4 regions of the Pseudoalteromonas sp. NH0006-46 genome follow, and region 3 is predicted to be linked to each of the others. Evidence: predicted binding sites of a transcription regulator. Region 3 holds the regulator's gene; each other region holds the start of a gene.
What was found. Region 3 encodes sigma-54, which starts transcription at its own class of promoters, with help from an activator protein. Its sites were predicted from a motif close to GTTGGCACGNNNNTNGNNT; they were not measured.
Positions count from the first base shown of each region.

Region 1: a site for sigma-54 is predicted at 5,333-5,351, ahead of AC27I2_RS13840 (EF-hand domain-containing protein). Genes of this name have one in related genera too.
Region 2: a site for sigma-54 is predicted at 6,330-6,348, ahead of AC27I2_RS07255 (DUF2726 domain-containing protein). Genes of this name have one in related genera too.
Region 4: a site for sigma-54 is predicted at 2,709-2,727, ahead of AC27I2_RS12875 (ferritin-like domain-containing protein). Genes of this name have one in related genera too.

Region 1 covers NZ_BAAJML010000007.1:66,805-74,663, reverse strand. The annotation lists gene AC27I2_RS13860 (alpha/beta hydrolase family protein) at 1-1,904, shown strand, start outside; gene AC27I2_RS13855 (ATP-binding protein) at 2,044-3,477, shown strand; gene AC27I2_RS13850 (response regulator) at 3,552-4,223, shown strand; gene AC27I2_RS13845 (PA4780 family RIO1-like protein kinase) at 4,258-5,112, opposite strand; gene AC27I2_RS13840 (EF-hand domain-containing protein) at 5,405-5,680, shown strand; gene AC27I2_RS13835 (hypothetical protein) at 5,693-6,148, shown strand; gene AC27I2_RS13830 (FG-GAP repeat domain-containing protein) at 6,206-7,582, opposite strand; gene AC27I2_RS13825 (MFS transporter) at 7,746-7,859, opposite strand, start outside.
Region 2 covers NZ_BAAJML010000002.1:522,837-530,695, forward strand. The annotation lists gene AC27I2_RS07225 (aldo/keto reductase) at 1-686, shown strand, start outside; gene AC27I2_RS07230 (hypothetical protein) at 699-875, shown strand; gene AC27I2_RS07235 (peptidoglycan DD-metalloendopeptidase family protein) at 1,028-2,341, opposite strand; gene tyrS (tyrosine--tRNA ligase) at 2,665-3,864, shown strand; gene AC27I2_RS07245 (cobalamin biosynthesis protein CobD/CbiB) at 3,931-4,875, opposite strand; gene mtnN (5'-methylthioadenosine/S-adenosylhomocysteine nucleosidase) at 4,876-5,583, opposite strand; gene AC27I2_RS07255 (DUF2726 domain-containing protein) at 5,697-6,290, opposite strand; gene folE2 (GTP cyclohydrolase FolE2) at 6,395-7,315, opposite strand; gene arcB (aerobic respiration two-component sensor histidine kinase ArcB) at 7,531-7,859, shown strand, end outside.
Region 3 covers NZ_BAAJML010000001.1:247,299-255,157, forward strand. The annotation lists gene mgtE (magnesium transporter) at 1-773, opposite strand, end outside; gene AC27I2_RS01090 (HPr family phosphocarrier protein) at 883-1,155, opposite strand; gene rapZ (RNase adapter RapZ) at 1,199-2,044, opposite strand; gene ptsN (PTS IIA-like nitrogen regulatory protein PtsN) at 2,064-2,516, opposite strand; gene hpf (ribosome hibernation promoting factor) at 2,521-2,808, opposite strand; gene AC27I2_RS01110 (RNA polymerase factor sigma-54) at 2,835-4,334, opposite strand; gene lptB (LPS export ABC transporter ATP-binding protein) at 4,404-5,129, opposite strand; gene lptA (lipopolysaccharide transport periplasmic protein LptA) at 5,126-5,662, opposite strand; gene lptC (LPS export ABC transporter periplasmic protein LptC) at 5,652-6,206, opposite strand; gene kdsC (3-deoxy-manno-octulosonate-8-phosphatase KdsC) at 6,203-6,754, opposite strand; gene AC27I2_RS01135 (KpsF/GutQ family sugar-phosphate isomerase) at 6,755-7,726, opposite strand; gene AC27I2_RS01140 (calcium/sodium antiporter) at 7,730-7,859, opposite strand, start outside.
Region 4 covers NZ_BAAJML010000006.1:98,214-106,072, reverse strand. The annotation lists gene aceK (bifunctional isocitrate dehydrogenase kinase/phosphatase) at 1-1,639, shown strand, start outside; gene AC27I2_RS12880 (LysR family transcriptional regulator) at 1,656-2,594, shown strand; gene AC27I2_RS12875 (ferritin-like domain-containing protein) at 2,769-3,212, shown strand; gene AC27I2_RS12870 (ExbD/TolR family protein) at 3,464-3,859, shown strand; gene AC27I2_RS12865 (TonB-dependent receptor plug domain-containing protein) at 3,948-6,983, opposite strand; gene AC27I2_RS12860 (FecR family protein) at 6,993-7,859, opposite strand, start outside.

The DNA.
Region 1 (7,859 bases), on a different contig from region 3:
TAATTACTCTTCTGAGCTTTAACACCCTTAGCGCGCAAGATAAAAAACTACCAATAGAAGCCTTTGCTGGCTTAAAAGACTTTAGCCAAGTAAAGCTTTCGCCTAATGGTGAAAACCTTGCCTTTGTAAGAAACAACAAAGGCACTTTAATTTTAATGGTAAAAAACTTTAAAACAGGTGTTATTACCCCTGTTTTACAGTCTGACAACCAAACTGTATTTTTTGACTGGTATAGTTGGGCGAATGATGATGTGCTGTTGCTTGGTGCACGCCATATAAAGTACCAATTTGGTGGTGCTAAATATACTTCAACACTTATGTATGCTTATAACTTAACTAACGATAAAGGCATTAAGTTGGCTATGAGGGGTAATGCAGCTCGTGGCGAGAGACAGCCACAGTTTGCCGATAAAATTGTTAGTTTTTTACCTAAGCAAAAAAATAAAATTTTAGTGCAGGGTGACTTTAAAATAGCTAATACTCCTGCGGTATACGAGTTAGACCTAACCACATTGCGCAGAACGCAAATACAAAGGCCTCGTAATAATGTTACAGCGTGGTTTTCCGACAGACAAGGCAATGTGCGAATCGCTAAAATAATGGACGATACTCAATTTACTTATGAATTACTTAACGCTGAGACTGGAGACTGGGACACGTTATTTGATTACGAAGTATTTAGTGAGCAAAGTATTTCTATATTAGGGTTTGATAAAAGCCCTAACCTTTTATATATCTCGGCTTTGCACAACGGGCGAGATGCATTGTTTAGACTTAACCTAACTACCAAAGAGCGCGAGTTAATTTACAGTAATGATAAATACGACTTTGATGGTTCTATTTTTTATTCTAGCAAAACAGGTGAGGTTGCAGGCTTTACTGATTCTCATTTAGAGGACGGGGTAAACTACTGGGATGCAGATTTAGATAAATTGTACCGTTCGCTACGTGCATCGCTCGCTAAAGATGAGTACGATCTTGACATTGTAAGCACCACCGAAGACCAACAAAAGTATATTGTTTACTTTACCTCAGACAGCACCTCTGGCATGTACCTTCTTGGCGATAGAACTAAGAATGAATTGGCTTTACTTGCTCATGCTTACCCAAAAATAGATGAGACAGTATACGGCGGTAAAGAGCGCATTAGTTATAAAGCGCGAGATGGATTAACCATTGAAGGTTATTTAACGTTGCCTGTAGGGTATGAAAAGGGCGATAAATTACCCACTATAATATTCCCGCATGGTGGTCCAATGGCGCGAGATTACGCTAACTTTGATTATTGGACGGCACTGCTTGCTTATAACGGATACGCTGTTTTACAACCTAATTTTAGGGGCTCAAGTGGTTATGGTTACGAGTTTTTAATGGAGTCGATTCAGGGTTTTGGTTTAGCCATGCAAGACGATTTACAAGATGGTGCTAATTGGCTAATTGAACAAGGCATAGCACAGCCTGAAAAAATCTGTATTGGTGGCGCAAGTTATGGGGGGTATGCTGCGTTAATGGCGGTTGTTAAGCACCCTGAAACATTTAAATGTGCTGCCAGTTTTGCAGGCGTAAGTGATTTAGAGCACCTTGTTTTTAAAGCGCGTTACTTTACTAATAAAGAAATAGTAAGAAAGCAGTTTGGTACAGATGACGATATGTTAGAGGCTAACTCACCTGTAACGTACGCAAAGCAAATCAACCGACCTATATTATTAGTACATGGCAGCGATGACAGTGTGGTGCCTGTTTACCATAGCCGTGAAATGGAAGATGAACTCGATGATGAAGGAAAAGATGTAACCTATATTGAGCTGGACGATGGCGACCATTACTTATCGCATCAAGCACATCGCGTTAAAACGCTGCAGGCTTTTTTAGATTTTTTTGATAAACACTTAAAAAGTGAATAATACAAAGGCGACTTAGGTCGCCTTTTTTGTATAAAAATTTAGGAAAATACACATTGTTTGCACGTTTGGTTGTTAAACTATTTATTTAAATGTGGCCAAGTTATAAGTGGCGGTTTTATTTTAAGGTCAACACTCCCTTATGAAAATTCATAATAAGCTTTTTTTAATTTTGTTTAGCTTTACCTTCAGTATTATTGCAGGGCTGGTGGTGCTTATACAATGGAGTATAGGTCAGGGGGTTATTGATTATGTGAATGCTAAAGAAATAAAAGCACTTGAGCCACTCGTTATAAAGCTCGCCACGCAATATGAAAGCAGTGCCTCATGGGACGAAGTCATCCGTGATAATAAAAGCTTTAGACGCCTTATCGAAACCGAGCTACAAAGTAGTCAATTTTCTGAACGCCCGGGGCCAAGAAGTCGCTCAATGAGACCGCCCCCGCCAGAACGCGCCCGCTTTGAAATGAAAGGCCCACCTAAGCCCAATAATATAGCTCATTACGCGTTGCTTGATAAAAATAAACAGCCAATAAGAGGGCATTACCTTGATGAGCTTACCTATATAAATACGCCAATTATTGTTAATAATATAGCCGTTGGTTATATAGCTGTTTCTAAAAGAGATGGTTTAGTTGATGGCTACGAGCTTGACTTTTTAGAGCAGCAAACCAACTACTTATGGCTTATTGCTATAGCCGCTGCTTTATTTACCTTGTTGTTAACTTTTTTATTATCACGACATTTAGTCAGCCCCGTAAAACAAATTGCAACAGGTATGCACCAGCTGACCCAAGGTAACTTCACCACTAAGCTTACCCTTGATCGAAAAGACGAATTAGGTCAGTTAAGTGAAGACTTTAACGTGCTTGCCTTAACGCTCGCTAAAGATGAAAAAGTGCGTAAACGTTGGCTGGCAAATATTTCTCACGAATTAAGAACACCCATGAGCATTTTACTTGGTGAACTTGAAGCAATGTTACTTGGCGTACGTGAGCCCAACACCCAAAACATTAGCTCTGCTAACGATGAGGCAATGCATTTAAAACGGTTGATTGATGATTTACACATGCTAAATAGTGCTGAATTAGGGGGGATGCATTACACCATGCAGCCAACCGATTTAACATTACTGTTAAATACAATTGAGCAAAAATATCAGGTACTTTTTGAACAACATGCAATTAATATTTACGTACTTAACAGTGCCAAACAAGCTATTGTTCAGGCTGATAAAACACGGCTATTGCAGCTATTTGACAATATTTTAATGAATGCTGTGCACTATGCTCAGTGCACTACTATTTCAATAACCGCTGAGAACATAAGCAAAAAAGGGCAATCATTTATTGAGCTGACCATCGAGGATAATGGCGTTGGGGTAGAGTCTTCGCATTTAGCGCATTTGTTTGAATACCTTTATCGGGTTGATGGTGCGCGTAACCGCCAAAAAGGTGGAGCGGGCCTTGGTTTATCAATATGTAAACACATAGTCGAAGGCCATCATGGTGAAATAGTCGCAGAGAAAGCAAGCATAGGCGGCCTTGCTGTTGTGATTAGCTTACCCACAATGTAAAGCGCAGAAGTGTAACTTTTTAATTTACCTACTTTAGTAAGTGGCTAGGACTTATATGACAAAGCGAGATGCCAATGAGTGAACAAATATTAATAGTTGAAGATGAAAAAAAATTGGCTAATTTAATGAGTGATTTTTTAATGAATCATCATTTTAATACTCATCAAATACACCATGGGAATGACGTACTTCCATGGCTTGAAATTAATAGGCCCAACCTTGTGTTACTTGATGTAATGTTACCAGGTCAAAGCGGAATTGAATTATGCAAAGCGATTAGGCGCTTTTCCACAGTACCGATTATTATGGTGTCGGCTAAAGTAGAAGAAATAGACCGTCTGTTAGGGCTTGAGTTAGGCGCTGACGATTATATTTGCAAGCCATTTAGTTACGCAGAGCTGGTTGCCCGCGTTAAAGCTATTTTAAGGCGTATTAATACGTCACAGGCTCAAACGTCGGCAATGCAGTTAGATGAAACCACCTACAAAGTGAACTATAAAAATAACAACATTGAGCTTACAAACGTTGAATTTCAGTTATTTAAACCGTTGTTTAATAACCCGAGTAGAGTTTATTCACGTGATAGCCTAATGGATACCATGTATACCGATCAGCGCATTGTGAGCCACAGAACAATTGACAGCCACATAAAAAAATTACGCAAAAAGCTTGATGAGTTAACTAAAACTGAGAGTGTGATTCAATCTGTTTATGGGGTGGGGTATCGCTTTGTACACCCGCAATAAGGGAGCAAAGCGATTATCATAAAAATGAGTGTTATTACTCGTCGTCAGAGAAGTTGATACGCGCTAAACGTTCTTGTTCTTCATCGGCAGCGGCTTGAATTTCGTCAAGTATAGAATCAACATCAGCGTCTTCGCTGTTATCTTCAAACTCACCTGTAAGTATAGAGTTAGGTGTTAGGTTTGCTTCTTCAAATAGTGCCCACATTTCTTTGGCATACTGAGTATTTAACAGCTCAGGCGCAAACTCGCTGTAATATCGGCGCATATTGTTTACGTCACGAGCAAACATGGCTTCAGCGCTATTGTTAGCAGACGCATTTACAGCTTGCGGTAAATCAATAATCACAGGGCCTTTATCGTCAACAAGCACGTTAAACTCTGATAAATCGCCATGAATAATACCCGCGCACAGCATAAGCATAATGTAATGCATCATCAGTGTATGTTGTTTTATAGCTTCCTCTCTACTCATACTTACATGGCCTAGCTGCGGCGCAACATCGCCATCGCTATCAGACACAAGTTCCATAAGTAATACACCATCAACACAGCAATATGTGTCGGGTACGCGCACACCGGCCCTAGCTAATCGAGAAAGTGCATCAACCTCAGCGTTTTGCCAAATTTCTTCTTCTAACTGGCGCCCATAACTTGAGCGTTTCCCCATGGCACGAGCTTGGCGACCACCGCGAACTTTACGGCCTTCTTGGTATTGTGCGGCTTTTTTAAAGCTGCGTTTAACGGCATCTTTATAAACCTTGGCACACCGGATGTGTTCACCACATCTAACCACAAATACATCGGCTTCTTTGCCGCTCATTAGTCGGCTAAGTACTTCATCAATTAAACCGTCATCGATAAGGGGTTGTAAGCGTTTTGGTGTTTTCACAGCTTGCCTGCTAAGTAGAGATGGTTATTAATCATTATTTATAAAAGTGCTCTGTAATTAGTTGTTTTATATGCCCAAGCAGTATATCAGCTTTGAGAATTAAGGGCAGTATTACGCGCATTTGCACATGTTTGCGTTAGCTTATCTGCTGATTGTAAATTGGGCAACCAGAACGCCCTAGAACACATCAATTTTTTAAATTATTGAATGCTTCCTTATTGTTTGCACATTTTTTGCTTTTTTAAGGTGTAAGTTTACGGTATCAACATGTCCTGAATATAAGGTTATTACTATGAAGCATTTAAGATCAACGGCAATAATTGTATTACTTAGCATTGTTTTTTCGGCCAATATTGCTGCAAAAGGAAGTAATAACAAACAGCCTAAGCCAGACTTTTCAACTCTCGACACCGATGGCAATGGTGCAATTAGTTTTGACGAATTTAATACTAAAAAACCACCTCACGGTGACGCACAGACTATTTTTGATGAAATTGATGCTGACGGTAATGGGGAAATCAGCGAGCAAGAATTAAGTGAATATAAACCACCTCGTCGTGAACGTTGAAAGGAAACTAACATGATCAATTCTATAAACAATAACGCTACTAGTTTTATCCCGCAGCAAAAAAGCCAAGCTGCATCGTTAACGTCAGAACAAAGTGATTTTGTAAAAGAAACGCTAGCGCAGTTTGATCCCGAAAACTTAACATCTGAAGATGCAAAGAGCATTCAAGCTGCGTTTGAAGAGCAGGGTATTTCACCTACTAAAGAGCTGGCAGAATTAATGAGCGAGCTTGAATTTGACGCTAAAAGTATTGGTAATGCTGGCCGCCCTGAAGGGCAAAGGCCGCCTCCACCGCCACAAAATTCACTAGAGCAAGTTAATACAGAAGAGGTAGTAAGTTACCTAGATGAATTATTAGAGCAGTATTCAAGCCAAATAAATGATGAAGATAAAGACGCTATACTATCGGCTGTTCAAGAAAAGTTTGGTTTGTCTAAATTTGATTCGCTTCTCAGTATTAAAGCGTAAACATATGTTAAAGCCTTTGCAAAAAGCCCAGTAATTCTGGGCTTTTTGTGTAGGAGGTTAGTTTAAGCGGGTTGATATTTTACTGGTGCCATCTTCTTCTGTAAATTTAAACACAAAGTCTTTTTTACCGTCTTGGTTAATATCAACTAACAAAATATCTTTACTTTTTTTAGGTAAAGTTAACTTTATTTTTTTACGCTTTTTGCTCAGCAAATTGTTCTCATCGCCGTAGTAAACATAGAGCGTTTTTTTGCTGTACTTATAGACTGCATCGGTTTTGTTATCGCCGTTTATATCGCCTATGTATAAAGGCGGGGTTGCATCGCCATTACTCATATTTATTTCCATCTCAAGATCAATTTCTATGCTTGATTTGCTGGCAAATGAGCCATCTGCTTGTTGCTTATAAATATTCATTTCTACATCTACGTCAGTTTTACCACCGCCCATAGCCATAGAAGCAATAGTGCCAAGGCCAATGTCTAAGTCCATTGTTTGAAGATCTATTAAGCCATCGTTATTAAAATCTGTTTCAAATACAAGCTGACTAGGGCCGCTGGTATTTAACAATTTAATAGGTGTTTCACTAAAACCTGTTTGATTACCCAAATAAAGGTTATGCGCTATTTCAATATCGAGCGAATCCATACCTTTCACTGGCTTATATTGCTTGGTAATAAAGTCTAAATAACCATCGTTGTTTATATCAATAAGCTGTTTTATTTTGCGTTTTTCACCGTTACTGAGCTCGCCCAGCTCAATTTTAAAATTAACGTCAGCCATGGTTTTATTGTAACCATTAGCATTCGCGTAAAGTACATTGGCGCCTTGCTTATTTAAAAATACTAAGTCGTTTAGGCCGTCGTGGTTAAAGTCGGTAATAGTAGGCTGGTTATTAATATCAACCTCAAGAGTGAGCCCTTCTTTTGAAAAATCACCGGTAAATAGCGCTGTTTTTTCAAAAGTATGAGGAGTAAATTGGCCGTTGGTGTTTTGAACATACAGAGTTGTTTGCTTTAAGTCAGGGAGCAAAATATCACTCAGTCCATCTTTGTTTGCATCAATAATAAAGTTTATTTTTTCAAACTCGGTGACTTCTAGCTGGTTTATTACTGATGTGTATGTAAATAACAGTGAAGGTGTATCTTTGCCTGCTTTGTAAATGCCATCGCTTGCTACAACAAGCGCTTGTTTACCACTCGAATTAGCAAGTGTTGCCACGTCAAAGCCAATGGCATTATCAGGCAAAATTAGCTGAGTACTTTGTGCCGATAGCAAATCAATATGTTCTAGCTGTTTAAGCTCTTTGTTGAATGCAAATAACGTCGTTGAGTCGGTAGTTACTAACTCTTCGGTAGTTTTAATCGACATAGTTTGTGCCGATAAAACACTAGGCGCAAGCAATATAAGTAATGCACTAAACGGTTTCAACATGGTAAGTCCCTTTGTGTAGTTTTAAGTAGGCAAGTATTTAACTCTCTTCAGCCTACGGCAAAAACTAACGTTAGGGTGTAAGTAATTGTAATAAAATGTTTATACTAAATGGATTAATAAAGTAAGTGCTTTTGGGTGTTAGTGCGAATTGTTATGGCGATGTTTATTCTATTTTAGGTAAAAATAATGCACTAATAGCGCCACAAAACCCAAGCATGCTATAGAGCAAAATAAGTTCAGCGGTAGACAAAAAGCTCTCAAATAACCCAAGACTGCC
Region 2 (7,859 bases), on a different contig from region 3:
ACGACCAGGGCCCTAAGCGCTATGACTTTTCAGCAGATTGGATTGAGCAGTCGGTAGAAAACTCACTTAAGCGATTAAATACGCAATACCTTGATGTACTAATGCTTCATCGTCCAGACCCTTTAATGGAAGTTGATGAAGTTGCACGTGTATTTAGCTGTTTAAAAGAAAGTGGCAAAGTAAAACATTTTGCCGTATCAAACATGCAGCAACACCAAATCAACTTTTTACAGCATGCCCTTGATATGCCGATTGTTGCTAATCAAATAGAGGCCAGTTTGCAAAAACATCAATTTATAGACGAAGGTCTGTATGTTGGTAACAGCGACGGTAAAGACATTAACTTTACGCCCGGTAGCATTGAATACTGCCGCAGCTTTGATATTCAAATACAAAGTTGGGGTAGCTTGTGCCAAGGTTTATATACCGGTGGCGATTTATCAAAGGCGTCGCAAGCCGATATCAACACAAGTATTTTAGTAAATAAACTTGCTGCAATTTATGGTACCTCTGCTGAGGCAATTGTACTTGCGTGGCTGCTGCGCCACCCTGCATCGATTCAACCCATTATTGGCACCACTAACGCTAAGCGTATAAACGCATCGTGTGAGGCTATTAATGTTCATTTAAGCCGAGAGCATTGGTATGCCCTATATGAAAGCGCTAAAGGCTGTGAAGTGCCATAAAGAGGGTTTTTAATGAACGTAATTATTATTTTAGTGTGTTTATTTGTAGCGTTGGCAATACTGATCCCATTACTTGAAAAGTACCAAAGCAAAATAGGGCTTGAGGGGGCGGCAAAATACAGTAAATATATTTGGCCATTAGTGATGGTCTCTTTAGTTATTCAACTTATTTATGTATTAATGAATTAGGTGTGTAAAGCTATTAATATAAAATTAAGATGCAAAGCCTTTAATGAAGAACGGCTCTATGTGAGCTCACTAGCTTATTCTTAACACAAAGATACTAAAAAAGCCCTTGCAGGTTAAACCTGCAAGGGCTTTTTAATAAATTAATAACGCGGTTACTTAAGTGCTAGTTGTAACTCGCGATTACGCTCTAATTGAGCAATAAAGTTTTCGGCAATAGGTTTAAATTTAGCAAGCTCAGAGCGGGGGAGTGGCTCAGACTTTGGTAATTTAACCGTTTTAGGATTACGGTGAACACCGTTAACCAAAAACTCATAATGTAAATGCGCGCCAGTCACTCGACCTGTAGCACCTACAGTACCAATTTTGTCACCTTGTTTTACTTTTTGACCTGTTCTAACAAGCTTTTTGTTAAGGTGTAAATACTTGGTGACATACTGTGTACCGTGGCTAATAAATACGTAGTTACCATTGTACTTACTGTAACCTGCCTTAACCACCTTACCATTACCCGATGCAACAACGGGTGTGCCAGTACGTGCAGCGTAATCAATACCACGGTGTGCTTTTACTTGCCCTGTAACTGGGTGTAAGCGACGCGGGTTAAAACTCGAGCTTATATATTTAAAATTAACGGGGGCACGTAGAAATGCTTTTTTCATACTACGGCCTTCGGGGGTATAAAAATTGCCGTCGGTGTGTCGAATTGCTGTAAAACGTTGCCCTTGGTTAATGAACTCAGCCGCTATAATTTTACCGGTACCGATAAATTCGCCTTCAACATAGTGAGACTCATAAATTAAACCAAATTGATCGTTTTTACGAATATCGTTAGCAAAGTCCACATCCCAACCAAAAATATCAGCAAAGTTCATTATTTGGCGCTCGCTTAAACCCGCTGCAATTGCAGAAGTCCAAAAGCTGCTAGAAATTTCACCGCCAGCTGTTTTGGTCAGCGTTTCTATTTCTTTGCTATCTATAGATGTATTGTAGTTCCCTTCGTCGTCTAGAGTTACATACAACGTATCTGTTTTAGAAATAACGTAACGCAATTGCGCAAGTGAGCCATCTTTACCGGTTGCAAAGCTCAGTACTTCGCCTGGGTGAATTTTAGTTAGCTTACGAGTTTCTGCGTTAGTGTTAATTAGCTTATGTAGAGTTTGCGCTGAAAAGCCCGCGCGTTTAAATATAATTGCTAAGTTATCGCCCGTTTTTACTTGGTGGTCGACTAAATCGTATTCTGGAAGTTTTTCGGCTGCTTGCTCTGAATTTAACTCGGTTAATTTTTCGTTGTCATCAACTTTAACTTGAAGCTCGTAGCGCTTGCCAATCTCTAATGCATTTGCATTGTTGTCTTTAGACGCGGTTGCTTTCTCAGATGGAAGAAACGTCAAGGCGGCAATAGCAGAAACCAAACATAAGATAAGCAATTTGTGTTTTTTGGGGAGGGTATTAACCACGTGAACCATAACGTGCCTTTTTCTGCTGTCAAGATAATAAATACATAATATTGCAGGATATACCTAATATTGTGCGAATACCAGTGCTTTGTAGATTTTAAATCGCGCTGAATTACGCTAAAATCGGGCTTTATATGCCTTTTTAGCGCTTAATTTACCTCAGACTGTGCGTATTTTATTTAGTTGCATTAATCACTTAAAAAGTTGTTTTAATTAGGTAGAAATTTGTTATGTTAGTTGCACATATAAGTTTGATTTAGCCCTTGTTAAACTAAGGTTATACAAAACAACTAGTAGCCCTCTTTGTTGGCAGAATTTTGGAGTAATAGACTGTGGATTTACAAACCGCTCTTGCAGAGATAAAACGCGGTGCAGAAGAAATATTAATTGAAGACGAGTTAGTTGAAAAACTAAAGTCGGGCAAAAAGTTAAAAATCAAAGCGGGTTTCGATCCAACAGCGCCAGATTTACACTTAGGGCATACAGTACTAATTAATAAAATGAAAACTTTCCAAGACTTAGGTCACGAAGTTATTTTCTTAATTGGTGATTTTACGGGCATGATAGGTGATCCAACCGGTAAAAACGTGACACGCAAACCGCTTACCCGTGAAGATGTTCTTGCCAATGCTGAAACGTATAAAGAGCAGGTTTTCAAAATTCTTGATCCTGCAAAAACAACCGTTGCTTTTAATTCAACGTGGATGGAAAAGTTAGGCGCAGCAGGCATGATTAAACTAGCTGCTAACCAAACGGTTGCGCGTATGCTTGAGCGTGATGACTTTAAAAAGCGATACAATGGCGGACAGCCAATTGCAATACACGAATTTTTATACCCGCTAGTACAAGGTTGGGATTCGGTTGCTTTAGAGTCAGATGTAGAGCTTGGTGGTACTGATCAGCGCTTTAATCTACTTATGGGGCGTGAGCTTCAAAAAGTTGAAGGCCAAAAGCCACAAACTGTTTTAATGATGCCATTACTTGAAGGTACTGATGGCGTTCAAAAAATGTCTAAATCTTTAGGTAACTATATTGGTATTACTGATGCACCTAATGACATGTTTGGTAAAGTGATGTCGATTAGTGATGTATTAATGTGGCGTTACTACGATTTACTAAGTGGTCTTTCGATTGAGCAAATAGCAGCGCAAAAAGAACGTGTTGAGCAGGGTACTAACCCGCGTGATATCAAAATTGAACTTGCTAAAGAGCTTATTGCACGTTTTCATAGTGAAGAAGATGCACAAGCTGCACACAACGATTTTATTCAACGTTTTCAGAAAAAAGCGCTGCCAGATGAAATTCCTGAGCTGACAATAACCATTGCAGAAGACACTATTTTAATCGCTAACTTATTAAAAGAAGCTAATTTAGTTGCCAGTACATCAGAAGCGATGCGCATGATAAAACAAGGTGCAGTTAAACTGAACGGTGAAGAAAAAATCACCGATACCAAACTAGAAATAGCAAAAGGCACAACAGATATTTATCAAGTAGGTAAACGTAAGTTTGCAAACATTACCGTAGCTTAAGTATACGGGGAATAAAAAACCAGCTGAGGCTGGTTTTTTTATATTCAATTTTTTACTAAGTAAAGCTTAAATGCTTTTTAGAATTTCAATACACACAATAACGAGTACCCAAAAGGCACGCGCCTGATTAAGCCGATTTAATACGGCTGGCACATCGTCAGCGTTAGGTAGCCTATCAGTACCAACACGCATTTTGTTATACCGCTTATTAAAATACATAGCGGGCCCACCCAGTTGCACGCCAAGTGATGCTGAACATGCACTGAGTAACCACCCTGTATTTGTTTGATAGAAGTGTTGGCCATAGTGTTTTATATAATGAATACTTTGTTTTGTGGCCTTACTCGCAGCAATTGTTAGGGACAATAAACGTACCGGAATATACTCAATAACAAATAAAATAAGCTTTAATGGTTTTAAAAATGCGCTGTTTGGTGAAACATCATGGCGCCATGCTTGCTGCATTAAGGTAAGTAGTCGGTACCCAAGAGCTGCAATGGGGCCTAAAAGTAAAAAAATAAATATAACTACAAAGTAATAACGGGCAGTGCGAAGTATTAAGCTCTCTATAAGTGCTTTAATAATGCCGGCTGTAGAAAGCTTGCTTACTTCACGTGCGAGTATCGGTTTTAATAGTTCGCGCGCGGCTGACTTTTGGTTTTGCTTGGTCAACTTTGCAATACGACGCGCTTTTTTGTTGAGGCTTTGGCTTTCAAGGCAAAGGTATAAAATAAGGCCTGCCAGTAACTCGGGGTAAAATGCAAATTCAAGCAGTAAAGTAATAATTATTAAAATAACACTGAGCACCAGCACGCTGGCAAGGATGGCTGCTAAATAGTGGTAGCTGTTTGTATTTTGTTTACTATAAATACGTTTGCCCATGGCGCGAAACACGGCCACTAAAACGGTATTAGGGTGGTACCAACTAACGAGTGGTAAAAAGCGCTCAGCAAGGAGCGCTATTATGAATACAATAAAGTCCAAATGGTTTTGAACAATATTGCTAAGCATTTACAGTGTTACAGCCGTTAGCTTTTCAAGCAGAGCAACAACCATTTTAGATGAGTTAATTGATGCTGTTTCTAGGTACTCTTCAAATGATTGTGGCGATTCTTTACCTGCAATATCAGACATTGAACGAATAACAACAAAAGGTGTTTCAAGCGTATGACAGGTTTGCGCAATAGATGCACCTTCCATTTCTACTGCAAGCATTGAAGGGAAGTCGCTGCGCGCTTTATCAATACGAACAGGGTCACACATAAAAGTATCGCCAGTACAAATAAGGCCAACCAAGGTTTTAACTTCGCTAATTTGTGCAATAGTTTGTTGTGCTGCTTCAACCAACTTAGGGTGCGCAACAAAACCTGCAGGCATTTGCGGTACTTGGCCAATTTCGTAGCCAAAAGCGGTTACGTCTACATCGTGGTGACGAACTTCTGACGATATGACGACATCGCCAACACTTAATGATGGATCAAAACCGCCAGCAGAGCCGGTGTTAATAACGCAATCAGGTTTAAAGTTATCAATAAGTAATGTAGTTGCAATGCTTGATGCTACTTTACCAATACCTGATTGAACAAGAGTAACTGTACAACCCGCTAATTCACCAGTGTAAAATGTAAAACCTGCTTTAGTTAAAATAGCTGGGCTTTGCATTGCTTCACGCAATATTTTAACTTCTGGCTCCATTGCGCCAATAATACCAACATTCATAGTGTTTGATTCCTGAGTTTGAATAGCATGATTATACGTGAAGTTAACAATAAAAAACAAAAAAGCGAGACATTTAAAATGCTCGCTTTAATGCAAGTTTAGTCACTTGATAATTATATTTCGGCTAATGCTGTTGAATGGGCTTTAGCTTGTGAAGGTGATAAAACGGCAGGTTTGTGAACTCGGTTGCGCAATGGGCGCTGAGCTGTTGGTGCAGGTTTGCCTAACTTAAACATAATGGCATCGCGTACTTCTGATGGACGATAGCCTGCTTTTACCTTCATGCGAATGTGTGGAATACCTGCAGCTTCTAAAGCGCCATTCACAAACCAGTCTCGCTGTGCTTTATGGCCATCTTTGTTGGCGTTATTTACTAAATCAACGGCGGCAACTATGGTCATCTTTTCTTTGTCGATTAACACAAAATCAAGCTGCTTATTTTTGGCTTTGGCAATAGCAGCGCGTTTTGATTTAGGTGATAAGCCTTCTTTGCAGTCGATGACATCAATAAGTTTAACTCGGCTCACAATCTTGTATTGATCGCCAATAGCACGCTCTAATAGATTTAAAAAGGCGCTTTCTACTTGCGTAAATACGCTTTGTTTACGTTTGAAAGGATAAGGATTACCGCCGTCGTCACTAAATTTTGACGCGGCAATTGATGCACCTACCACTAATACTAAAATCGACAATAAAGCGAATTCCATACGGTAACTCCATAACAACAAATTGACACTGTTTTGTTAAAGCAATTACTGTGCCTAAGTTGTATATGAATTACCGAATGGCGATTTAAGATAACGCAGGTGTTTTACGCTTTATACCCGCCGTTAATACCTTTTACAGCAACAGCTACGGCATCGTGTGCATGAAGCGATTCGTAATGGTTTATTTGTAGCCAGTAATCTGCGTAACTGTCTGCTTCTAATATTGCTTTAATTTTACGTGCTGCATCTTCGCAAAACATTAAATTTTGACCATTTAAACGGGCAAATTCTTGCTCATCTTCACGCTTTACTGCCGCTTGTACTGGCGTTTTGAGCTCGCCTTCAAGGGTGTTTATTAAGTTAACTACATCAAACTCCTGGATGTTGCTATCGAGCTTAACTTTTACGTTAGCAATTGAGCGTTGCGAGTGAGGTGTTGCCACAATGCCTTGTGTTGTGCCAAGCCAATCAAGTACGTCTTTTTGGTTGAGTGTGTCTTGGTTAAACTTTTCGCTGAATGCGTTTTGTATCAGCTGGCGTGCAAGTGCTGCCGAACAAGGGCAAGTAGATGAGTAGGTAACATCAACAGTTAGCTCGTAACTAATAATATTGTTTTCAATTGTACTTGTCAGTGTAATTGGATAGCTTTTCCAGCCAGCTTTCCCACTTAAAAGAGATTTGCGCCGAAGTGGAAGCTCAAATTTAAACTCAATTTGCGCCTTATTACTCAAGCCTTCATGGCTTGATATAAAGGTATTAAGCGCTTGGCCAATTGTTTTAGGATTCACTTGTTGCTCTGTTGAGAGTAAATCAAGCGCTAAAAATAAGCGCGACATATGAATGCCTTTGGCGTCTTCTTTATGTAAGTTTACAAATGCGCGCGCTTTAGCATTAACGGTAACAGGGCTTAAATCACGCGATTCAAAAATAAATGGCAGTTCAATTTCACCCATGCCAACCCAGTCTAATTTACCTGTTTGTAATGCGGGAGCGGTGTCGGCTATATCGGGCATATTGGTTTGCATGCTATGTTACTCGTTATTGGCAATGATAAGGCGCCTTATTTTACACGAAATAATCAGTGGCTGAAACGAGGACTTTATTGCCAGTCAAAATCGCGTATGAATTTTTACTGTTTTTGTCGCACAACACGAAAATAGCGAATAGAAAAATGCTAAAATCTGTAAAATAGCATTGCCTTACTTATATTTAAGCAAACAGCAAAGAGATAAAACTACGTATGACCGATTATTCTTTGAGCCCTTGGGTTCGGGTGCTTTCAAGTTCTATAGCGCGATTTGGCGAGTTAAAAACGGCTGCCATTTGTTACGCTTTATTTTTAGCTGCGTCTCTTATTTTATCGAGTATGTTTTATTACGTAGCGATAGGTGAATTGTTTCTTGTAGATATTTTGGCTGTGGTATTTTTTTCAGCTGTAGTGTCACCTCTAATTATTAGCGTACTTATAAACTCAATTCGTCAGTTAGACGCTTCATACGCCTACTTAGATAGCGCAACCAAACAAGAAAAGCTATTAAACCAAACACTTAAAGATAATATTAATCGGCT
Region 3 (7,859 bases):
CGTATAACGTCGACAATATCATCGATTGTGACACGACCTAGCAGCTGATCATTATCATCAACAACAGGGGCAGAGATCCAATTATGGCGTTCGAATAGTTGTGCAACTTCACTTTCATCCATAGATATTGGAATTGACTCACACTCTTCATCCATTAAATCACGAACAATTTTTTCAGGTGAATTAGTCAGCAATGTACTCAGCGACAAAGCACCAATAAAGCAGTTATGTTTATCAACTACATACAGATCATCTGTGCCTTCAGGTAACTCTCCACGAAGTCGAATGTAGCGCAGTACTACATCAATGGTAACGTCTGGACGAATAGTTACCGTATCGGTATTCATGAGTGCGCCGGCAGAACGCTCTTGATAAGACAACGCCTGTGTTGCGCGCTCCCTGTCTTGAATATCCATAGCGCTAACAACGTCTTTATAAACGGTGTCAGGCAAGCTACGTAACACTTCGCCTAAGTCATCGTGCCCCATATCTTCAGTAGCGGCAGCAATATGCTCAGGTTCCATTTGGGCTATGATGCCTAAACGTACGTCTTCTGATAACTCTTCTAGTACGTCCCCTTGAACATCAGGGTCAACAAGTTGCCAAAGTAATCGACGAATTTTATGAGGAGACGACTCCAATAATAAAGCAGTATCACATGGGGCGGTTTTTGCGAGCATGCGTCTAACTTGAACAAACTGGCCACTATTAAGTGACTTAGTCACTTGTTTTAGTTGTTGTAGTGGGTAGTCTTGTTCAAAAGCTTCGGGCATTGGCGTCCTTTATTTATATTGTAACTGTTACTTAGTGGGTGGGAGAGTACGAACTATTAGCCAGTTATTTTTGATTATAGTTATTTTATTTAATTGTTAAAAATTAACGTTACTCTTGCTCGTTAAATCGTTGCGAAATAAGCTCTCCAATGGCATTTAAAGCTTGTTTTGCATCAGGTCCTTCACATACCACTTTAACTTCTTTACCTTGGCTACTTTCAAGAAGCATCAGTGCTAATACACTATCACCAGCAGCTTCTTTGTCATCTTGAAATAAAGTGATTGAAGCATCAAATTTAACAGCAAGTTGAGCCAATACTGTCGCGGCTCTGGCATGTAGCCCTAATTTATTTTGTATTAAAAAAGTGTCTTCTATGCGCATACATTACTCTATCAAAGCTGAACAGGTTATTAGTTTATATAAATTATTTTTCTTGTTCTCTGTGGCGTATTTTTACATTAGGGTGTGTAACTGCAAAGCTTTCACCAATTGTTTGCGCTAAATATACAGAGCGATGTTGTCCGCCAGTACAACCAATAGCAATCGTTAAGTAGCTACGGTTATTGCGTTCTAAATGAGGCAACCAGGTTTGCACAAAAGTTTGTATTTGCCATGTGAACTTTTGAACTATGCTGTGGCTAGCTAAATAATCTTTTACTGGCTGGTCTAAACCATTGAGTGGTTTTAGTTCAGGCTCCCAATGTGGGTTAGGTAAAAAACGTGCATCAAATACGTAGTCTGCTTCTTTAGGTATACCATGTTTAAAACCAAATGATTCAAATGTGACAATCAGCTGCTTGTCTTTTTTACCTAATATTTTTTCACGAATCGATTCAGCGAGTTGATGAACACTCAAGTCGCTGGTATCTATCATGTAATCGGCACGAGTAGTTAGCACGTCAAGTAGTTCTTTTTCTTTTTTTATGGCTAAATCAAGCGGAAGCGAATCGATTGATAGAGGGTGCAAACGTCTTGTTTCTGAAAAACGTTTTATTAATGTTTGATCTTCACTGTCTAAATAAAATAGTGTTGGTTTTGTAAAACCCGGTAAATATTCAATAATGTGATTAAATTCATCTTGTTCTTTTGGCAAGTTTCGCACATCGATGCTAACGGCGATTTTATCGTAGTTATCAGAAACGCTTCTTACCAAAGAAGGTAATAAATTTACAGGGATGTTATCTACGCAATAATAACCTAGATCTTCAACAACGCGTAAAGCAACCGACTTACCAGAACCAGAACGGCCACTTATGATAATCAACTCCATTAATCACCCTTTAAATTTATTACGATTGGTCAACAATAATTTGATACAGCTCGGCGTCCGATTTAGCACAGCGTAGCTGTTTGCAAAATTCTTTGTTTTTTAGTTTATCAGCTATCGTCGCTAGCGTCTTTAAGTGTTGCTGGTTATCACCATCAGGTACGATGAGTGCAACAAAAATATCAACTGGTCGATTATCTATAGCATCAAAGTTAATCGGTGTTTCACTTACTAATACTAATGCTAAAGGTTCTTGTGCGCCGCTCATTCGACCATGTGGAATAGCTATGCCTCTTCCTATTCCTGTGCTACCTAGCTTTTCGCGAGTTAATAAAGCGCCCAAAATATCTTGTTGAGACAAATACGGTAATTTATCGTGAGCAAGCTCGCTAATAAATTCTAAAATTCTTTTTTTACTATTAAAAAGGACCGCAGCTTTGCTGCAGTCCTGGCATATAAGTGAACTTAGTTTCATCATATTAGTGTCGAGCAAGCTTCTCTTTGTGTTTAATTACTTGACGGTCAAGCTTATCAATCAATGAATCAATCGCTGCATACATATCTTGATGTTCAGTGGATGCGAATAATTCAGCGCCACTTACATGAATAGTTGCTTCTGCTTTTTGATTTAATTTTTCTATATCAAGAATGACATGAACATTATTAATATGATCAGAGTGCCTTTCTAGCTTCGCAAATTTGGTATTTATATAGTCTCTTAATGAATCAGTTAGTTCTACATGACGACCAGTTAAATTTAGTTGCATAAGCATTACCCTCTTTGTTTAGCGTCTTAGATCAGGCTCTTTCGCTGATTTGACGGTGGAATAGCAAGAGATTCGCGGTATTTTGCGATTGTCCGTCTTGCTACTTTAATTCCTTGCTCAGCCAATATATCCGCAATTTTGCTATCACTCAATGGTTTTGCTGAGTTTTCTGCTGCGATTAATTTTTTGATAAGTGCTCGTATCGCTGTGGATGAACATTCTCCACCATTTTCCGTGCTTACATGGCTTGAGAAAAAGTATTTAAGCTCAAATATTCCACGCGGTGTGTGCATGTACTTTTGAGTCGTTACGCGCGAAATTGTCGATTCGTGCATTTCTACCATTTCGGCTACATCATTTAAAACCATAGGTTTCATGGCTTCTGGACCGTGTTCAAAAAAGCCTTGTTGTTGTTTTACGATACAGTTAGTTACTTTTAAAAGTGTGTCGTTTCTGCTTTCTAAACTTTTAATAAACCATTTAGCTTCTTGTAAATGTGAGCGAATAAACTGGCTATCACCGCTCGACTTAACTGTACGCGACATTGCAGCATATTGGCTGTTCACACGAATTTTTGGCATGCTGTCTGGGTTTAGTTCAACAACCCAGCGGCCTTTAATTTTCTTAACTGACACATCTGGTATTACATATTCAGACTCTTCTCGCACTATTGTGTCTGCAGGCTTTGGGTTAAGCGTATGAATAAGTGTCATTACTTCTTTAAGCTCATCTTCTTTGAGCTTCGTTTTTTTCATTAATGTACGGTAGTCGCGAGCAGCTAACAAATCTATGTGCTCGGTTAAAATCATTTTTGTTTCGTCAATAAAAGGGGTGCCTTTATCAAATTGATTTAACTGAATACACAAACATTCTTGTAAGCTTCGTGCTGCAATACCAACAGGGTCAAATAATTGAATACGCTTTAAAACGGCTTCAATTTCATCAAGTTCAACCTCAACGTCATCGTCGTTATCTTGATTAAAGCTCTCTAAAATTTCTTCACAGCTGAGGGTTAATATGCCTGAGTCGTCCACGGCTTCAACTATTGCAATAGCAATCGCTTCATCCGTAGGGCTAAATGGCGTTAGTTGTAATTGCCACATTAAGTATTCGTGAAGGGTTTCAGTCGATGCACCTTGATAAATAGACTCATCTTCAGGCATGGGGCCTGAAGACGATGCTGGGGCGGCACTCATGTACTCATCCCAGCTAACGTCCATTGCCATGTCGTCACTGACGGTATCTTTTGCTAGGGCTTCACCACTGTCTTGTTCATACTCACTGGGGGCTTCATCTGCAGATGCACTTACTGTCACTTCATCATTATCTGCTTTTTGCTCATTTTTGCCTGCAAGGTCATCGGCATAGTCTTGCTCCTCAACCTCAAGTAATGGGTTGCTGTCGAGCGCTTCTTGTATTTCTTGCTGAAGATCCAATGTGCTTAATTGCAGCAAGCGAATAGCTTGTTGCAACTGAGGTGTCATTGTAAGTTGCTGGCCCATGCGCAGCTGTAGTGATTGCCTCATGTATCTCTAACAATCCTTTTAAGTTGTTATAATTAATACTAGCAGATGCATACAAATAAGGCGTAAATGTTACAGCCTAAATTGCTCGCCTAAATATACATCGCGTACAGTTTTATCGTTTAATACGTGTTCAGGGGTACCAGAAGCAATCAGTTCCCCATGAGAAACTATGTAGGCTTTTTCGCAAACATCAAGGGTTTCTCTTACATTATGGTCTGTTATTAATACACCAATACCACGGTTTTTAAGGTGTTCAATAATTTTTTTAATATCCAACACTGAAATAGGGTCAACGCCGGCAAACGGTTCGTCTAATAAAATAAACTTTGGATCTGCAGCTAAAGCACGTGCAATCTCTACTCGGCGACGCTCTCCGCCCGATAGTGCCATACCTTTGCTATCGCGAATGTGTTGAATACTAAATTCATCCAATAGATTATTAAGTGTATCTTCTCTGGCTTGCTTAGTGAGCTCCTTTCGAGTTTCTAAAATAGCCATTAAGTTTTGATACACGGTTAACTTTCTGAATATAGACGACTCTTGCGGCAAGTAGCCAATGCCTAATCTAGCACGACTGTGCATAGGTAAAAGAGTAATATCGTTCTCGTCGATAGATATTTTACCTTTATCGCTAGGGACTAAGCCTACAATCATATAAAACGTGGTGGTTTTACCGGCACCGTTAGGACCAAGTAAGCCCACAATGCTGCCGGCTTTAACTTCTAAGCCTACATTTTTAACTACTTCTCGGCCTTTGTAGCTTTTGGCTAATAGCTCTGCTTTTAATGTACTCATGGCTTACCTTTATCGCTTTTTTTTGGCTCCACAGGTACTAAAATGGTGTGCACGCGATCCGTTGAGCTTTCATCTTTTTCGGCGCTAATGAGTTGTTGCTCAATATCGTAGGTAATGCTTTTTGCATTCATTTTTTGCCCAGCTTGAGAGACCTGTGCATTTCCAATTAATGTTAAAAAACGTTTAGAAACATCGTATCTAACTTCATTAGCGCTGGCGCTCATTATTGTGCCGTCGGCTTGTTTTTCTTCAAAATAAGCGGGTGTACCTGTAGCAATTAACAGTTGCTTGTTATCACCCAATTCATCGCGTTTATGCACTTCTAGGCGGTCAGCGGTAATTTTTCTGTCGCCATGAATAATTTCAACGTTTTTTTCGAATATACCTACATTTTCTTTCAGTTGACCTTCTTGCTTATCAGCACTAATAGAAATTTGATTTGCAGCAAGTGGCGCCGTTGGTTCAGCAGCATTTGCACCGAGTGCAAGTATAAATGTTGGAATAATAAAGAGTGTTAATAGTTTATTGGTCATAATAAATAGTTCGCGTATGGTTAATTAGTTTTATCACTTCGGTTTTTAAATCGGCTTCGAGGCCTTTACCGGTGATCTTTAAATTGGGTCCTGTAACAATGACAGGTTGTTCTGATTGCATCGTTAGTAATTTTATATCTACCTGAATATTATCAGCATTTATTTTATCTATCATTGCGTTATCAGTTAAGTTACTAGCAACAACGTTACCTTCTAGTATTAATTGTCTGCCTTCGTATAGTGTTGCTTCGTTAGCGTTAATTCGCCACGTTTGTTTGTCGTTATAAAGCGTAAAAATGGGTTTATCAAAAAAGGTAAATCCTAATTCTTGATATAACTCCATTCGCGCTGCCGTTACTTTGTGGCTAATCTTCCCATTCTCGTCATACGCTGTTTGTTTTAGCTCTATGGCAGTGTAATCGGGCTTTGCAATAATGTCTGCTTCGGTTTGCTGCGGTAAACTTACTTGTGTGAAATAAGGGTACCAAAGCCAAACCATACAGCTGATGAATAAAACGCTTAATATGATGCGCGCTGCATTCATGAACTCGTACCTTTGGTGGTCAAGGGTTTGTTGTTTTCAAGCATTAGCAGGTCGGTAAGCTCTCTCACTGCACCAAATCCACCAAGCATTTGTGTGGTGTAATGCGCTAAACGTTTTATTAGCGGATGTGCGTCATTTACTGCAACAGCAAACCCTACTAACTCCATTACCGGCATGTCGGGGCCGTCATCGCCAATGTAGGCAATTTGCTCATCACATAAGTTAAGCTTTGTTTTTAGCTCCTCATAAGCGAGGAGTTTGTTTTCTTGACCTTGGTAAATGTGTTGTACTGTTAGGCTTGTCATACGCTGTTGTACTATTTTTGAATGTCGTCCGGTAATAACCGCAACGTCAAAGCCGCTGTTAATTAGCGCTTTAATGCCAAAGCCATCTTTTGTATTAAACGCTTTGAGCTCTTCACCTTGGTTACCCAGATAAATACGACCATCAGAAAACACACCATCGATATCACAAATAAGCAGCTTTACTTTTTTAGCACGTGCTTTTGCGTCTTCGCTTAGAGGTTGATAGAGCTCTTCAAATTGCATTTATAGTACTCCTGCTTTTAATAAGTCTTGCGTATTTAATGCACCAATAGGGTGATTTTGCTCATCAACAATTATTAAGCCATTTATACGTTTTTGCTCCATAATATTTAACGCTTCAGCGGCCAAAATATCTTGTGTTGCAGTGGTGCAGGACTTAGTCATCACAACATCTATTTGTGTTGTATGTATATCAATTCGTTGTTCTAAAATACGGCGTAAATCACCGTCAGTAAATAGCCCTACAAGTTGCTGCTGAGAATCAACTATGGCCGTCATACCTAACCCTTTGGCCGACATTTCTATTAGCGCATCTTTTATAGTTTGCGTAACATTAATAATAGGTGTGTTTTTACCGCTATGCATAACATCTTTTAAGGTCAGCAGCAAACGTTTACCTAAACTACCGCCGGGGTGAGATAGCGCAAAGTCATCAGCTGTAAAACCGCGGGCTTCTAAGAGTGCAACCGCCATGGCATCACCCATTGCAAGTGTTGCTGTTGTACTTGCTGTTGGAGCTAAGCCTAACGAACAAGCTTCTTTTTGTACTTTTATGCAAATATGTACGTTGGCAAGCGTGGCCATCGTTGAGCTGGCGTTGCCTGTCATGGCTATCATTTTGGCGCCAAGGCGTTTTAAAACAGGAATTATATTGAGTACTTCGCTTGTTTCACCAGAGTTAGAAATGAGCATAACCACATCATTTTTAGTGATCATCCCCAGATCGCCATGACTGGCCTCACCCGGATGTACAAAAAAAGCAGGGCTGCCAGTACTTGCTAATGTTGCTGCTATTTTATTACCAATATGACCTGATTTTCCCATACCTATAACGATAGTTCGGCCTTGGCAATCATATATTAATTGACATGCTTGATGAAAATTTTCATCCACATATCGTGCAATATCACTCAATGCTTGGCGCTCTATATCTAATACACGTAAGCCTTGTTCAATAAAATTTAGCGTTGCCATTACTTACCCTACTTGACTAAAAATATACCCTTGGTAGCCCAAAAATGCGATTAATAATAAGCCGCCTTCTACTCTATTGATGCGTTGAGCACCCCTAAAGTTCAATGACATGATAATAAGCGCAACCGTGGCA
Region 4 (7,859 bases), on a different contig from region 3:
AGCGCCCCTTGCGTTTGCCAAACAAGACTGGCAAGCAATTAATGATATTAGCCGTTTGCGTATTAGTTACTACGATGAGCGCGTTAACGAAACAATACAGACCTTAAAACAAGATCACCCTTCGCACGAACTCGACGAAGTCCTTTGGCTTGAAGTTAAAAAACTATATCAACAATTTTTATGTTTTCACCCTCAGGCTGAACTTGCCGAAACATTTTATAATTCGGTGTTTTGCAGGCTTTACCATAGACGTTATTTTCATAACGATTTTATATTTGTACAAGCCACGCTAAAAGATGCGCCATCGGTTCCTGTTGAGTCAGAATACCGAAGTTATTTTCCAGTTGTTGATGGCCTTAAGCCTACAATTAAACGCATTATTAATCACTTTGACTTTAAAGCCCCGTTTGTTGATTTAGAGCGCGATATTCGTCTGCTAGTTAAAGCATTTTATAAACAAGCGCCTGACACGCATCATCAACCGTGGAAAATGCGCTTTGATATTTTACATACCGCGTTTTATCGTAATAAGGCCGCTTATATTGTTGGGCGGGTTGTGTCTGAAAGTGGTGTGCAACCTTTTATTATTGCTGTTCTTCACCACGAGGATAAAGGCTTATATTTAGATGCCCTACTCACTAAATCGTCACAGATGCGTGTTATTTTTGGCTTTGCCCGCGCTTACTTTATGGTTGAAACACACGCCCCTTCAGCACTTGTACGCTTTTTAAATGAGTTAATGCCCAACAAAACGATTGCAGAGCTATATAATGCAATCGGTTTTCATAAGCAGGGAAAAACTGAGTTTTATCGTGAATTTTTGAATCATTTAACACATTCAAATGATGAATTTACGATTGCACCAGGTACACCGGGTATGGTGATGATGGTATTTACACTCCCTTCTTTTGGTTATGTATTTAAGGTAATTAAAGACAAGTTTGGTGAGAGTAAACCGTTTGGTCGCGACACAGTTTTAAAACGTTATCAACTCGTTAAAAGTCATGACCGGGTTGGTAGAATGGCCGACACAATAGAGTATTCAAACGTCGTATTTCCTTTAGCACGATTTGATAGTAATTTACTTGAGCAACTTCATAAAACGATTGGCTCGTCTATGGTCATTGAAGGTGATTGGCTGATCATAAAGCATTTGTATATTGAGCGGCGCATGACACCATTAAACTTATTTTTAGAAAATGCTGATGACGCAAGCGCTGCTGATGCGATAGAAGAATACGGCCAAGCTTTAAAAGAAATGATAGCGGTTAATATTTTTCCTGGCGATATGCTATTAAAAAACTTTGGTGTAAGTAAACACAAGCGCATTATTTTTTACGATTACGACGAAGTGCAATATTTAACAGACATGAATTTTAGAGCGTTGCCCAAGGCCAAAAGCTACGATGACTACTTAATGGATGAGCAAACCTACTCTGTTGCCCCGCAGGACGTTTTCCCTGAGCAACTTTGCACATTTGTGACGCCAAACCCGACATACAAACAGTTTTTAATCAGCACACACCCTGAACTGATTGATGTTAACTTTTGGAAGCAGGCGCAACAAAATATAAAAAATGGCCTAATAAATCATATTTACCCGTACCCGACAGCACAGCGTTTTATCCATCACTGGTAGGCGCAAGGACACACACATGAATATAAGCAAAATAGATTTAAACTTACTTGTATACCTCGATACACTGCTTCGTGAGTGCAACGTTACACGCGCTGCAAATCAGTTAAGCATTACACAACCAGCTATGAGTAACGGCCTTAAGCGCCTTCGTAACCTTTTTAACGATCCTATTTTAGTTCGTACTAGCGATGGCATGGTGCCAACAGAACGTGCCATTGAGTTACAACCCGTCATTCGTGGCATACTCATGACGCTTGAAGAAACACTCGCACCAAACAGAGAGTTTGAAGCCAGCCAAAGTAAACGTGTATTCAGGATAATGGCCAGTGACTATGCAGCCAGTACACTTGCACCAAAACTACTAAGCAAACTGCACGAAGAAGCCCCAGATACAACGTTAGATATACTCACACCAAGCGACGTGACTTTTCACGATGTTGAAAACGGTAAAGTAGATATGGCAATTAACCGTTTTGAAAATCTTCCGCAATCGTTTCACCATAAGCGTATTTGGAAAGACAGCTTTTGCTGCCTAGTAAAAGCCGATAACCCAATAATCGAAAACTTCAGTCTTGATAGCTACCTAAAAGCTCGCCACATATGGGTAAGTAAAACAGGCTTTGGCGTGGGCGTTGGTATGGATCCAAAAGATGTGCAAAAACTGGGGTGGGTTGATGAAGCACTTGCTCATTTTGGTAAACATAGAAACATTGCCACATTTACACGTAACTACCATGTCGCCATTCACTTGGCAAAAGAGCAAAACTTAGTGGCTACTTTGCCATCAAAAGCGGCTAATATTTATTTAGACGATGCCGGTCTTAAAATTTTAGAGCCACCATTTCCTATTCCTCCTTTTGAATTAGACATGATTTGGAGCCCACTGCTGCACAGAGATGCTAGCCATATTTGGCTTCGTCAAAAAGTAGCTGAAGTGGCCGATGAACTAAAATAAATTTATTACACGATTATTTGTAAGATTTGCTAGGCGTCATAGTGTTTTTTCGCCTAGTTATTTTTATAAACTCTAGATACATATAAATATCAGTTACTTAACTCCGCCATTTAAAATGGAATGGCTCTTGCTTTAGTTATGATAAGTTTCATTCATAACATTAAAGAGGTCATTATGAACACCCTTCAAGGAACAGACGCTAATCATATTTCAGACATCATCCAAGTAATGAACAGCGGTATCGATTTTTACCAAAAAGCACAAGAGAATATTGAAGACCCCGCCATAGGGGCACTATTTCAGCGCATGATTGATGCGCGCAGAGTAAGTATTGAACGCCTGCAACCCTATGCTATAAACGAGCAAGGCGAGCGAGAAGAAGGGTCGTCATTTGCTGTTGAAGCACGCAGAGCATACACCGCGCTTCTTACCACGTTTAGTTCAAACAACGACAGCACCTATGTAAGCGAGCTTGAAGAGGTTGAGGACAAAACCTTAGCGGAAATTAAAGAAGCGATGGATAAACCACAACCTGCCGATTGTGAAGCCGCGCTTGCCGCAACACTCCTTACAATGCAAAGTTGTCATGCTGAAATGAGCCGAATGCAAAAAAGCTAACTAACCTGAATTGTTTTTTAGCTATTCAGTAAATTATTACCCATACAAACCCAGCGACAGGCTGGGTTTTTTATTACTCAAAAATCATGAATATGTTTTAGTTACATGTTAGAACATATTTTATACAAATATTTAATGTTATTAGAATATTTATTTAACTGTATTATTTTTCAGCTGTGCTAGTTTTGTTAATAGGATCCTAAAAACCTCGCTGTGGCGCCGCAGCTTTAATTAAAATAGTAAGGTCCAATATGAAAAATAAAACAGCTAAACTGCAAGATAACGCCGACGTAGACATGACCCCAATGCTTGATATTGTGTTCATACTGCTCATATTTTTTATTGTTACTACCTCATTTGTTAAACCCGTCGCCATTGAATTAAACCGCCCATTAGACAAGCCAAGTATTGAAAAACAAAGCAAAAATGCAGTTTTCAGTATTGATACAAATAACGGCGTTTACTTTTCAGGGAGGTTAATTGACTTAGAGCAAGTGTCGAACAACTTAGCCATGTTTGCAGCTAAATATGAAATAAGTTCGGTGCTTATAAAAGCAGATGAAAACAGTAAACACAATACGCTGATGACGGTGATGAATAACATTAAAGAGTATGATAACTACACAATTAGCTTAGTTTCTAATTAAAACCTATTAGCTAATCAGTGTTAAATATAAAACCAAAAAAAGGGCCTTTCGGCCCTTTGAGTTAAATAACGAAAGGGAGAGTTAGTTATTAAAAGCGGTACTCTGCGCCTACATAGTAGTATGCGCCGTTAAAGCCAAAAGGTGCTGAACGACGAGAGTATTCAAACACGCCATTACTACTTACAACAGTATTGCCGTTAGCGTCTACAATTGTGCCTGTACGAGAGTTACCAATTTCATTTTTGTCTGGGTATACATCAAACAAGTTATTAGCACCCACATTCACAGATAGGTTTTCGTTAATAAAGTAATTAACTTTTACGTCTGTTAGTATTTCGGCACCGTAAGTTTGACGACCACCGTCTTCTACTGTGTATTCACCAAAGCGATTAAGCGACAGATTAACGGTCCAGTCTTCATTTTGATAAAGCGCACTTAGGTTAATACGATCTTCTGGTTGCCATTCTTCAATAATCGAAATTTCTTGATCTGAAAACACGCTTTCAACTGGCACAGTTTCAAGACCAGAGCCTGATGGTGTGAATAACGAAACAACTTCAGTTTCTGTAAAGTTAGCAGCAAGGGTAAAATCAAGTGTGCCGCCAAACCCTTCAGTATTGTAGGTTGCAACAAAATCTATACCGCTTGTTTCTGTGTCTGCACCGTTTAAGAAAAACTGGCCTGCACCAGCACCTGAGCTAACAAGCGCTGCGTCTAAACTAGTAGAAAGTCCTTTACCTAAACGGTTACTGATAACAATTCGGTCGTCAATATCGATTGAGTAGTAATCTACCGTTACGTTAATGCTATCTGTTACGTTATATACAATACCTAAGCTACGGTTTTGAGATTTTTCTTCTTTAAGTTTTGGAATACCTAAACTTTGTGCCAGTGTAGAGTCGTTTCTGAACGTTCCCACTTCTTCGGCTACTAATGTGCCATTTGGCCCTACAACAAACTGTGTACTGATGTTGTTAAAGTAAAGTTGTTGCATAGACGGCGCTCTAAAGCCTGAGCTTAGCGCACCACGTAATGAAATATCGTCTGTAATTGCCCAGTTACCCGCTAACTTAAAGTTAACCGTGTCACCAAACCCTTTATAGTTATCGTAACGAAGTGCGCCCGATAAAATTACGTCTTCAATAACATATGCTTCAGCGTCTAAATAAAACGAAATCACATCTCGAGATTCATCAACTGATGATGCAGGTGACGAACCACCAAAGCCTTGCGTACCGCCAGACGCGTTTTCGCTGCCAACACCGCCACTTAAACCACTGTAAATGCTTACGCCGTTATTCGTATCGTAATCACGATAAGCATACTCATTACCAGCTAAAATACGGTACTCGTCGGTACGCATTTCTGCGCCCATTGCTAGTGAGTAATCGTCAAAGTTTTGAGTAAAATCTAAATTAATTGTTTGCAGAGACAATTCCATGCCATAAGCATACGCTTCACGCGGGATGCTCGCACGAATGTCAGCCGCGCTTAAGCCCTGTTCATAACGTAAAAAGTTAGCGTACGACGCGTTGATTGTATCGCTTGTTGTGTAGTCGATACTGTTTTCACCGTACGTGTACGATAAATCAAGGCTTGAATCGTTATCAAACTCTGTTTTGTAACCAAAGTTGTAAGAAATATCATCAATGGTGGTATTTATTTTTGGTAAAAAGCCAAGTGGAATTGTTGCGTCGCCATCTTGTAACACCGGATTGCCACCCGCATTAGCATTGTGACGGAAAAACGCGGCAGATTCGTTGTCGCGTGTTGAGTACGTGATAAACCCATATAATTCGCCATCGCCTAGTTCATAACCCGTATTTACGGTTAAACCAAACTGTTGCGAATCAGCATCACCAATTCTAAATGTATTACGATCAGCTGTTAATTCACGTGGGTCACCTGCCAGCAATGTTCCATCGCTGAGTTCTTCACAGCCGTAAAACTGACACGAACCATGCAAACCTGCACGATTAGTTGGCGCACGATCACGGTAATTAATAGTTGTATTTAAGTAGCCATTGTCACCGAGTGCAAAACCTTTGTTGAAATCAACATTAACTGTTTCACCGTCACCTTCAGAGTATTCACCGTAGTTAATTGCAGCTTTACCACCTTCACTGCCATCTTTTAATACAATGTTGATAACACCTGCAATTGCATCAGACCCATATTGAGCGGCTGCACCGTCACGAAGAACTTCAATACGCTTGATTGCAGAAGCCGGTATAGCATTCATATCGGTACCCGCAGTACCACGACCAACCGAGGTATTAATATGGATAATGCTAGCTTGATGACGACGTTTACCGTTGATCAATACCAATGTTTGATCGGGACCTAAACCGCGTAATGTTGCAGGTCTTAATGCATCTGTACCGTCGCTGATAGATGAACTTGAAAAGTTAAATGAAGGCGCAATTGCTTGTAGCATACGGCCCACTTCAGTCTGGCCTGTATTTTCAAGTGCTTCAGCACTTAAAATATCGACCGGAACGGGTAAATCTTCAACCGAACGCCCTGCTACACGGCTACCAACAATTGCAATTTTTTCGATTTTTTCTTGGGCAACGTCTTCTGCCGCATTTACACCTTGAGAATTTACCGCCAGTAATGCCGGTAATACTGCTGCACTGACTGCTGAAAGCTTCATCATGTTGTTATCATTCCTGTTGATTTGTTTGAGTTTTATACTCAGTAATCCATTTTGATCAACAACCGCATCGAGCCCAGTCCCTACCAATAATGCCTCCAGCGCATCTAGTTGGGTATAAAATCCATAGACTGAATTTGCTTCATATTCTTTAGCTAACTCGTATGAAAACACCACGGTTTGCTTGGTTTGTTTAGCAAATTCAATTAAGGCTTTGTCTGCTCGCTGCGCTTTTATATCAAATTGCACCATTTGCCCGGTAGTTTGACTTGCGGCTTGCACACTTAGGCTAAACATAGCGGGTGCAAACACACATAAACCACTCAATAAATGCAATTGGTTACTGCGCACTGTATATAAACAGCTGGCAAACAAAAATCCTCTATGGTTTTGTTTCTTTTTTTTAATCTTTTTTTTACGTGCAGGATTTAAAGATGCAACTTTATCTAACATATGTCTGATTTGCATAGCTGCTTCTTATGATTTTGTATTTTGCGTAAGCGTTACTGTGTGTTTACCTTGGCGTTCATGGCTAATAGAAAAGTTAGTGTGTAAACTTTCTAACAGACCAGTCACATCGCCTGCTTTAAACACACCGGCTACTTTAATAGACGCAAGTTCTTCTGACGATAATTTAAAGCGTGTAGAGGTATAACGGCTCACTTCATTTAAAGCGTCGCTAAGCGGTTCACCATTAAAAACAAGCATGCCATTTTGCCAAGCTAAATCACGTTCAACATCATCAATAGAAAGCTGAGTGATTGGCTTAGTGATGCTTTTTTCTATAACAGCCTTTTCGCCAGAGGTAACTATATTGGCATTAATTTGGCGTATTTTTTCTGCATTTTTATCAGCTAACTGATAGGCTTTAAAGTCGCTGGCATCCACTGCTACACTCGGATCGGTGATCATTACTTTGCCTTCGGTTACCACCAGCTCTAAGTCGGAAGATGTATTGCGCTGAACATTAAATACAGTACCCAATGCAGTAAAACTTTTATTGCCAGCCATTACACTAAATGGGCGAGATGCATCTTTAGCAACGTTAAATCGACCTTCCCCCCTATTGAGCAATAGTTGTCTGCGGCCTTTGCTATAAGCGACTTCTAATAAACTATTTGTATTTAATTGCACAATGGTGCCGTCGGGTAATGCGTAAGTTGCTTGCTCGCCAACTTTAGTTCTATAAATTTTAGTGTAATTAACTTTTGCTAACTGTTGGCTGTAACCGTTTTCTAAATTAATTAATAGATAACTACACACCATAAGTGCTGCAAATAAACTGGCTGCAATAGACGTTGAAACCAGCCATCTTTTTTTAGGTTGCTTACTATTACGATGAGG